3 regions of the Brevibacillus sp. FSL K6-2834 genome follow, and region 1 is predicted to be linked to each of the others. Evidence: predicted binding sites of a transcription regulator. Region 1 holds the regulator's gene; each other region holds the start of a gene.

Region 1 (3,282 bases):
ATATCCAGACGATTGTGAAGTTCTCCAAGCAAGGTGCCCAAGGCAAACAGGACGAGAAATAATGACGGAAGCCACCAGAGCTGTTTGGGCTTAATATACAAGTCCGTTCACCCCTGTCCCTTTTTCCTTATGCGTATGAATTCTGGGAAGGTTTTAGAACAGGACGGAAAACTTGCTAAACATACGACCCGGCACCTGGGCCATACTACAGATACACCCCGAGGAGGTGAGCGCGTGAAGCTGTCAAACCAAACGACATCTCCTGACCTCTTAGGGTCTATGCTGCAGGATTATCGCGTCTCCTGGGCAGCATTGTCTTCACCTCTAAGAGCATCGTCTCACTCATCCCCACTGGAATTTCGCCATACCTCGCTTGCGGAAGTATGGCGAAAATAAGTCGGCATGGTGACCAATCAAAATCCCTCTACCTACACCTACAACCTTTCTCCTGTCCCCCATGACAGGAGCCTTTTCCCTTATCGCTTCAATTGCTGAAACATCCGGTTGGCTTCAAAAATAACGCGCTCCTCGTCGACGGTGAGAAGCTCTCTGTTGCGCATCAGGAAAGAACCGGCCACAATCGTATCCTTAACATCGCGGCCATTTGCTGCGTACACGACATGGGACACGGGATCATGAGCCGGATGGAAATGCGCCTGATGACTGTCAAGCACAATCAAATCCGCTTGTTTCCCAGTCTCGATCGTTCCGAGTGTATCCGGCTGGAATACGCCCTCTGCGCCATAACGGGTTGCCATGCGCAGCGCTTCCTCGGCTGGAACTGCGACGGGGTCGTTGTTTACGCCCTTGTGCAAAATGGCAGCCAGCTTCAGCTCCTCAAACAGGTTGAGGTTGTTGTTGCTCGCGCTGCTGTCTGTTCCGAGGGAAACGTGAATCCCTTTTGCCAGCATTTTCGGTACTGGCGCCACTCCACTTGCCAGCTTCAGGTTGCTGACGATATTATGCGATACCTTCACGTGATAGTTTGCCAAGACGTCGATCTCTTCATCCGTGAGGTGAACGGCGTGGGCGAGCAAAGTTGGACGATTGAAGACACCCAGCTTTTCCAGGTGAGCAACCGGGCGAACCCCATAATCCTTTACATTCTGACCAACTTCCCACTCCGTCTCCGACATGTGGATATGGATCGGCAGAGACAGCTCCTCCGCTTTTTCCACAATTTGTGTGATAAATTCCGGCGGGCAAGTGTACGGAGCATGTGGAGCCATCATGACGGTCACGCGTCCATCCGCCTGGTTATGCCATTCACGGGCGAAAGAAACGGCATCCCGCAGCTTTGCCTGACGCTCTTCCTCGGAGCAAAGGCCGATCATTCCGCGGCAGAGACGCGCTCTCATCCCGGACGCTTGCACGGCTTTTGCCACTTCATCCATATGATCATACATATCGACGAATGTCGTCGTACCGGTCCGAATCATTTCGATAAGGGATATGTATGTGCCCCATTTCACATGCTCGGACGTGAATTGTGCCTCCAGCGGCCACATTTTGTCTTCGAGCCACTGCTGGAGCGGCAAGTCATCCGCATAACCGCGGAGCAGCGACATTCCTGCGTGCCCGTGTGTATTGATGAAGCCTGGCAGCACATAATCCCCTTTCAGATCAATCACTTCGTCATAGCCGGAGAGATCATCGGGGGTCGGACCGACGTACGTAATACCCGCTCCTTCAAATCCGACAGCTCCGTCCTGAATCACTTCATTTTGGTCATTTGCGGTAATTACCGTTGCATGGGTCAATATGGTCTTTTTCATCGTTACACTCCATTCTTACGTCAAGTAATAAGCAAGGCTCTGCAAACTGGATGTCACATCGGCATAGTGGATCCTGACATCGCGTTCGGTGCGAATCGTGGTGGGAGCAAAATTCAAAATCCCTTCAATCCCGGCCTCAAACAGCAGGTTGGCGACCGACTGGGCCGCCGCTGCTGGCACTGTTAGGATGGCAAGACGAATTTTCTGCTCTTTCACGGTCTGAATCAGCTCTTCCAGTGGCTGAATGGTGATTCCCGCGAGCACTTTTCCGCATTTGGCCGGGTCATTGTCAAAGATAGCCGCAATCCGCATGTAATCCTCTACCTGCGCATTGTAATTGCTAATGGCGTGTCCCAGATGCCCGGCCCCGATCAGCGCCACGCGAATTTCCTCGCTCAATTTTAAGATCTGACGGATTTTTTCTACCAAATAGTTCACGTCATAGCCGATGCCCTTTTTGCCGAAATCCCCAAAGGAAGAGAGATCTTTTCTGATTTGCGCAGGGTTGACGTCGAGATTTTTGCCCATCTGCTGGGAGGACACCGTCGTCACGCCCACTTGCTGCAGATAGCTTAGGTAGCGCAGATAAATCGGCAACCGGCGCACAACCGCTTCCGAAATCTTTTCACTTTTGGCCACGTACGGTCGATCCTCCTTACTTTTTTCTTTTCAAAACGCGATAATCCTTTCCATTGGAGAGGATCGTGATGGTTCCGTTCTGACTGGTAATGTAGGTCTCAGCCCAGGATTCGCCGAGCCGCTCCAGCACTTCTTCCTGGCCATCCTTTAGCTTTTCTCTCGGCTTTCCGGTTAAAATGACCGCCACTTGCGGATCCACCTTGCTCAAAAATGGCTGCGAGGAAGCCTGATTGCTGCCTTGAGCAGCAACCTTCAAAACCGCTGCTTTCAATTGATCTGCGTGTTTCTCAAGCAGCCTCTCCTCGGCCTTTTCATTCATCGCACTGGCGAAGAGAAAAGACAACTTGTCATGCCGCAATTGAAAGACAAGGGAGTTGTCTTGCGGAGACAGGAACAGCGGTTCACTCGGGTGCAGGACCTGGAGCATCACGTCTTCGTCCAGTCTGATTGCTTCTCCGTCAGTAACAGTCACTGCCTTTTTTGCTGCTTTGAGCGGGGCCGCGTTGCGAATCGAAGACTCAATCGGACGGGGCAAAATGATGTTCTCTACAAGCACCCGCTCCACAAGAAAAGCGAAGCCCCCTGCGTGCCCCGGCAAATCATTTGTCAAGACCACGTAATCCAACCGGGTAATTTTCCGTTCGGTCAGCGCCGCAAACAAGCGGGGCCAATCCTCAGCGCTTCCGGTATCAACGAGCATGTTTTTTCCATTCGGCAATCGAATCAAGGTTGCTTCCCCGTGCGGCAGCTCCAGATAGTGGATGACAAGCCCGATGAATTCACTCTCGTCTTCACTTGCGAACGGATCTTCTACTTTTACCGCCTTTTGCAAGTGGTTGTCGATCGAGCAGCCGGGTATCAAAAGCAT
Region 2 (3,282 bases), 2.1 Mb from region 1:
CCGAGAATGCTCGCACTGATTTTGAGTTCCTGCGATGCATATAGAACATAAACACTAAAAATAACATTCCAGGAAAGGTTAAAGACTGTTGAGCAGCGCACCACTCCCCACAGCAACGGTTTTGTGTAAACCGTATGCAGCCCTTCTTTCATTTCCAGCCACATGTTTTTTGGTTTTTTCGCATCTGTCACGACTTTCTCCAACTTGCGAATCCGGGCTATGTACACAGCGGATACAAAAAAGAATACCGACGTGAACAATATTGCAAAAGGAGCGGTGATTACCTGTTCCAATCCACCTGATAAACCCGGCCCAGCAATTTGTGCTGCAGATTTACTTGTCTCTAGTTTGCTATTTCCATCAACAAGCTGCTCCTTGCTCACGACGGAAGGCAAAAAGGATGTATAGGCAACATCAAAAAAGACAGTACAGATACCCACTATGAAGGCTACCAAATATAGAACTGTCATATTCAGGAATCCAATCAAGGCTGTCAGCGGCACAATGAGCAGTAATGCACCCCTGAAAAAGTTAGCGGCGACAAGAATGGGTCGCCGGGGAAATCTGTCTATCCATACACCAGCGAGCAAACCGAAAATGATAAATGGCGCATACTCGGCAAAACCAAGCAACCCCATTTGCATGGGACTGGCCCCTAAATAGAGAGCTGCCACTAATGGCATTCCTAATAATGCTACCTGAGTCCCAAACTGTGATGCAGTTTGCCCAATCCAGAGCCTGCGAAAATCTGTGTTCGTTAACAATCCTTCTGCCTTGTTACTCATGCTCGTTCCCCCATTTTCGTCACAACTCATTGCCATTCAAATTTGCATTTTTAGTATAGGGGAACTTACGTTTCAAGATCTTGCGCTTTCATTATCACAAAATGTTGGATGATTCATTTTGTTATGAAGGCCTTTGTCTGCACTTTTCGTTTATAATGCCATACCATTTACTCCTCGGTTCCGCCAGTATCTTTCCGAGTCTGCAACATTATTTTCTTCGAACAGCTCCGACAATCTCCTGTACCCTGCTTGCGACTCTTATGAATAACGGCAAAAAGCCCGTCCCTTGCATAACCGGTACGGGCTGATTCAACCTGTATCATCTCACGTTATTTTCTGCCTACCTTTTTCAACACGGCTTCCCTTTCGTTTTCATGCAGCAATTGATTGGCCATCGGAATTAACATCAGATTTTCTTTGCTCAGGTGGTCCAAAACGAGCTGCCACGCCTCACGCATCAAGGCAATCAGCCGGTGGCTGCTCTGTTTGGTCTTTTGACAGCATTCCGTTTCAGATTGAAGCTGCAGAAGGGTGGCGCGAATCCGTTCGTGCTCCTTTTTCATTGCAGAGACCGGGTGAACAAGGGTAAGGTTCGCTTGTGTGATCAGAGGAAACAAAATCTCTTCCTCTTCCGTAAAGTGGTGGAGCATATTTTGCACCAGGTCGGCTGTAAGGGCCACAATCTGCTCTTCCTTCTCCGCATCCCAATTGGAACCGGAGTATAGGAGTTTTTTCAGTGTTTCTAGCTGCTGCAACAAATGGTCGTGTTCCCCGCGAAAATATCGCAGCAATGTCGCACATTCCCCCCTTTCCACAACATTCATGATAGACCCCGTTCCTCGCCTCCATAGTGAGGATCGTCACAATCTGCTCAAAAATACATGATTTTTCTTGAAATGTGACTGTAGTCACTGCATTTCCACAGCTCCATCCGATAGAATGGTTTGGACTACTCAACAAGTATCGACGTCTGCTCGTATGAAATGGGGGAGCGCGATTGGCTAAAAGCCTTACCTTTGTCCAGCAGATCTCGCCTGACTTCCTGGCGAGGCTGTATACTCTCGCCACGGAGAGAAATTTCCCGGCCGGAGCCGTTCTCTACATGGATGGCGACCCTGCTGAATACCTTTATCTCATCTCGTCCGGGCAAGTAAAGCTGACGAAGACCACGGTTGATGGAAAAGAGCTTACCCTGCAAGTATTCGGTTCAGGCGAGCTCGTCGGGTTGGCCGGCTTGTTTGAAGCAGAGCTGGTCCACACTGCCAGCGCGGCCATACTGGAAGACGGAGCGGTCCGAGTGATCCCGCGCGCTGGCCTGGAACAGATTCTGATAAAAAACGGGGAGTATTGCGTAGACTTCATGCGTTGGATGGGAATCATGAACCGGCGCATGCAATCAAAATTCCGCGACCTGTTGTTGAACGGAAAAGTCGGCGCCTTGTATTCCACGTTGATTCGCATGTGCAATACTTACGGAGAAGAGCGGTCCGAGGGCATTTATATCAATCTTTCTTTGACCAACCGTGACCTTGCTCATTTTATCGGCTTGACCAGAGAAAGCGTAAACCGGATGCTGTCAGACCTGAAGAAGCAGCAAGTGATTGATTTGCTGCCGCATGGACATATCCTGATCAAGGATCTGACCTATCTGAAGGAAACGATTTGCTGTGACGATTGCCCGCCGGAAATTTGCCAAATATAGCTGCAAGCAAAAAGCACCCTGCCGTCTCCATTGGCAGGGTGTTCGATTGCCTGGCAAGCCGCTGTCTGTCTCTTGCGACTCTCTACTGACGCACTTTTCGGCTCAGTTCTGACCTATTCTAACTCAGTTCTGACTCACTAAACTGACTCACTTCTGACTCTTTTTCCTACTCCCGCCCCCGCTCTCGCCGATAAATCATATATGCAAGCGGAAACAGCAGAAGATTGACAACTGAAAGCATAACGCTCACTTCATATCGCTCGGCGAAGTACATATTCACCGTATACTGTGTACAAATGATGCTACCCAAAAGCACCAAAGCCAGCAGGATGATGCCTCTGACATTATGTTTCATACGGTTTCACCCCGATTGCGTAAATACTTCCCCCTTCGATCTCCAGCTCTATTTCGGGCAGCGCCCTTCTCGGCGGCCCGGCTAACGGCTCGCCGGTCATGACGTCAAATTTGCCGTGGTGGCACGGGCAAAGCAGCTCGTTTTTTTCTGTACTCCAGAAAACCGGACATTTTAAATGAGTGCAGGCATTTTGATAGGCCCTCCACTCGTCCTCTCCTACCCGTACAAGCAATGCCCCTTCGTGGTCGCTTGGATAGAAGAATTCCACTGCCTCCCCTGTTTTCACAGCTTCCGCTTCGACGATCTTTTTCCGGGGGTATTTCCCGCTTCCCGGCGCCAGCAATTGTTTGGCAGCCAGCGTCCCCCAAGGCAATGTGGAGACTGCGAACAATCCGACACCGCCCAGCACCGTTTTCATAAAAGCCCTGCGGTCCAGCGAA
Region 3 (3,282 bases), 1.7 Mb from region 1:
TGCAAAATTCCGGTTTTACGTCTGGAGACAACGGATATTGCAAGCTGTTCACCTCCGTGTTTCGTCCATGGTACCCATCCATGTAGCAAACCGCATGCCAAACGGGACGTGAATGAAAGACGAAGGCTTTTTGCGTGGAAACCGCATCAACTCGCATTCTCTGCGCTCCAGTTCGCTCTGTCCGTTTCTCATTTTTTGGAATACGATCCCATTTGCGAGAAAGGGATTTTCTAAAACAATGAAAAAGAACGTCCTGATGATATCCGGACGTTCTGTCTCTGGTTAATTCCCTGCATGGTTTTTGCAAGGTGTTTTCGGATGAAATGTGATAGGTCCAAGCATAATTGCCTGCCTGTTCTGCTCGGAGCTTTTCTGACGTCATGTGGGCCGGCAGACCGGAGGGAGCCTGTTTTGAAACGGGCATGTCTCTTTGGCGCAACTGTTCTCCAGACCAGGCTTACGAAACGTTTTGTCCCATCATATCCTGGAGGTCTGCCTGTGCTTCTCCGATTGCTTTGACTCCAAACAAATTCTGAAGCACCTCCCATACCCCGGGCTGGATGAATTCGGGCAGCTTCGGTCCGATGCGAATGTCGCGGACTCCCAGGCTGAACAGCCCCAAGAGAATCGCTACCGCCTTTTGCTCAAACCAGGAGAGGACGATGCTGACAGGCAGATCGTTGACCTCGCAGTCCAGCGCATCCGCCAAAGCGACGGCTATTTTGACCGTCGAGATGGAGTTGTTGCACTGCCCCAGATCGATGTAGCGAGGGATTTGCGTACCCGGTACTTTGCCGTAATCGACATCGTTAAAGCGGAATTTGCCGCAGGATGTGGTCATGATCACCGCATCCGCCGGCAAAGAAGTGGCCAGCTCCCGGTAGTAGTCTCCGCCTTTTCCGGGAGCATCACAGCCCGCGATGACGAAGAAGCGGCTGATTTTGCCTGCCTTTACGGCGTCGAGAATTTCCGGGGCAATACCCAGTACGGTCTCATGGTGAAATCCGGTCAGCAGCGTCTGATCCGACTCTACATCCGCATCCGGCAATGCGAGTGCCCGCTCGATCAAAGGCGCGAAGTCGTCATTCTCAATTTTGGTAACGCCTTCGAGTCCGGCCACATCATACGAGAAGAAGCGATCGGCATATGTCCCCTTGATCGGCATGACGCAGTTGGTCGTGGCTAGTATCGCACCCGGGAACTGTTCGAACAACCGGCGCTGGTCAAACCACGCTTTCCCGATATTTCCCTTGAGGTGCTTGTACTTGCGGAGGGCGGGATACCCGTGTGCGGGGAGCATCTCCGAGTGGGTGTAGATATTGATGCCTTTTCCTTCCGTCTGTTTCAGCAGCTCCTCCAGCGCAAACAGGTTGTGCCCGGTCACGACGATGCACTTTCCTTCGATTTTGTTTTGCGAAACGCGGATGGGCTGAGGGATGCCGAACCGGCTCGTATGGGCCTGATCCAACAGCTCCATGACGCGAATGGCTGCACGGCCCACTTTCATTGCCATTTTCAAGTGTTCATCTAAATTGAAATTCACGTTAGTCAAAGTAAAATAGAGTGCTTCCTGTGTAATGCCGTCCACTTCCGGGTCGATGTGTCCCATTTGTCGGGCATGCGTTGCATATGCCGCAATCCCTTTGAGCGCAAAAATGATCGTATCCTGAATACTGGCAAGCTCCTCAGTCTTTCCGCATACTCCCACCGTTTTGCAACCGCCTGTCGGTGTTTGCTCGCATTGATAGCAAAACATATCAATACCTCCCCTATGGATCACTTCTTACTCCGGATTATAGAGGAGGCGAAAAACGTAAGATGTGATGTACTTCACAGATTCGTCTATTTGCCATTCTTTTCGGTTTTTCGCAAAAAAAGCCCTCTCCCTAAACTTGGGCGAGGACCTTGTATCGCATGTTTCTCTATGAAATATGATGTGTTGCCAAATTATGAACCGGGGCCCGGGAAAAAGCCGTTTCGATTTTGCTGCTTCCTCTGCTCCCTGGTTATGACTTTGCCGCAATCAATCGTTTGACAGCCGCTACCTTCTCCTGATCTACGTACTTGAGCGCGCTTCCGGCTTCCCGAACGCCGGTGCCAAAATGGACTTCCGTTACAGCCGTACGACCGACGAAATCAGCGATGTTTGCCAGGCCCAGCCCGCTTCCGGCCAAAATGCTCAAATGCTCCCCAGCGGTCATCCGGACAAGCTCGGCAATCCGTTCCGCTCCATCGATGGCGCTTTTCTGTCCGCCGGAGGTGAGAATCCGCGAAATTTGCGGATAACGCATCAACAGCCGCACGGCCTCCAACTGGTCAGCCGCCTCGTCAAATGCGCGGTGGAATGTCACATCCAGCCCTTTCGCCTGATCCAGCAGGCTTTCCAGCCCTTCCGTATCGATCTGGCCGTCAGGAGCAAGCATGCCGGTGACGATACCTGCTGCGCCGAGCTCGCGAATGATTCGCACGTCTTCGCGCATGACCCGGTAATCGTCAGACGTGTACACAAACGACTGGCTGTGCGGTCTCACCATCACATTGACCGGAATGGATACGGCCCGGACCACAGCATCGATCAAGCCCCAGCTCGGGGTTACGCCGCCCTCCAGTATCCCGGTGATCAGCTCGAGCCGGTCGGCTCCTCCCGCTTCCGCTCGTTTGGCGTCCTCTACAGAGGTCGCGATGACTTCCAACAACATAGCACGGTATCCTCCCGTCCGTTTTCCTGTTATTGTAAAACGCTTCGATGACAAACAGCAACGCCAAGGGCTGATCTTCCGCGCTGCTGGTTGACAATTCTGCCTTGCCCGTCTATTGAGCGAGCACGTAGTCCGCGAGCAGTCTCGCCCCATATCCGGTGGCACCCATGACGCGATAGCCTCCGGTGGCTTTCGCCTGTACAGGGGGAGCCATGTCGATGTGCACCCATTTCATGCCGGCGGCCACAAACCTGCGGATAAACAACGCGGCGACAATCGCTCCACCGTAGCTGATCGGACTGATGTTGGTCATGTCGGCATAGTCGCTTTTCAGCAATTCTTCGTAATCGTCTACCAACGGCATCGGCCACAGTCTGTCTCCACAGTCATTACCTGACGCGATGAGCTTGGCAGTCATCCCGGAATCTCCCCAAATACCGGCCAGCTTTAAGCCGAGCGCTTCCCCGACATTCCCCGTCAGCGTGGCAATATCGATTGCCTGCTTGGCTCCCAGCCTGTCGGCGTGAATCAGGGCATCGGCCAAAATGAGACGCCCCTCTGCATCCGTATTGGCCGTCTGCAC

Evidence for each region. Region 1 encodes Rex, which represses fermentation and respiration genes when NADH is low (regulators of the CRP and FNR family bind a similar motif). Its sites were predicted from a motif close to TTGTGAAATATTTCACAA; they were not measured.
Region 2: the regulator Rex is predicted to act here: its motif matches at 1,634-1,651, upstream of NST96_RS02605 (hemerythrin domain-containing protein).
Region 3: the regulator Rex is predicted to act here: its motif matches at 1,819-1,836, upstream of hcp (hydroxylamine reductase).

Annotation. Positions count from the first base shown of each region.
Region 1 is NZ_CP151945.1:2,553,177-2,556,458, reverse strand. Features, by position in the region: gene NST96_RS12705 (hypothetical protein) at 1-101, opposite strand, end outside; gene NST96_RS12700 (amidohydrolase) at 477-1,775, opposite strand; gene NST96_RS12695 (redox-sensing transcriptional repressor Rex) at 1,791-2,414, opposite strand; gene NST96_RS12690 (MBL fold metallo-hydrolase) at 2,431-3,282, opposite strand, start outside.
Region 2 is NZ_CP151945.1:482,236-485,517, reverse strand. Features, by position in the region: gene NST96_RS02610 (MFS transporter) at 1-785, opposite strand, end outside; gene NST96_RS02605 (hemerythrin domain-containing protein) at 1,115-1,609, opposite strand; gene NST96_RS02600 (Crp/Fnr family transcriptional regulator) at 1,783-2,487, shown strand; gene NST96_RS02595 (hypothetical protein) at 2,654-2,842, opposite strand; gene NST96_RS02590 (Rieske 2Fe-2S domain-containing protein) at 2,832-3,282, opposite strand, start outside.
Region 3 is NZ_CP151945.1:4,299,701-4,302,982, forward strand. Features, by position in the region: gene speB (agmatinase) at 1-43, opposite strand, end outside; gene hcp (hydroxylamine reductase) at 458-1,756, opposite strand; gene NST96_RS21205 (copper homeostasis protein CutC) at 2,007-2,699, opposite strand; gene NST96_RS21210 (leucyl aminopeptidase family protein) at 2,812-3,282, opposite strand, start outside.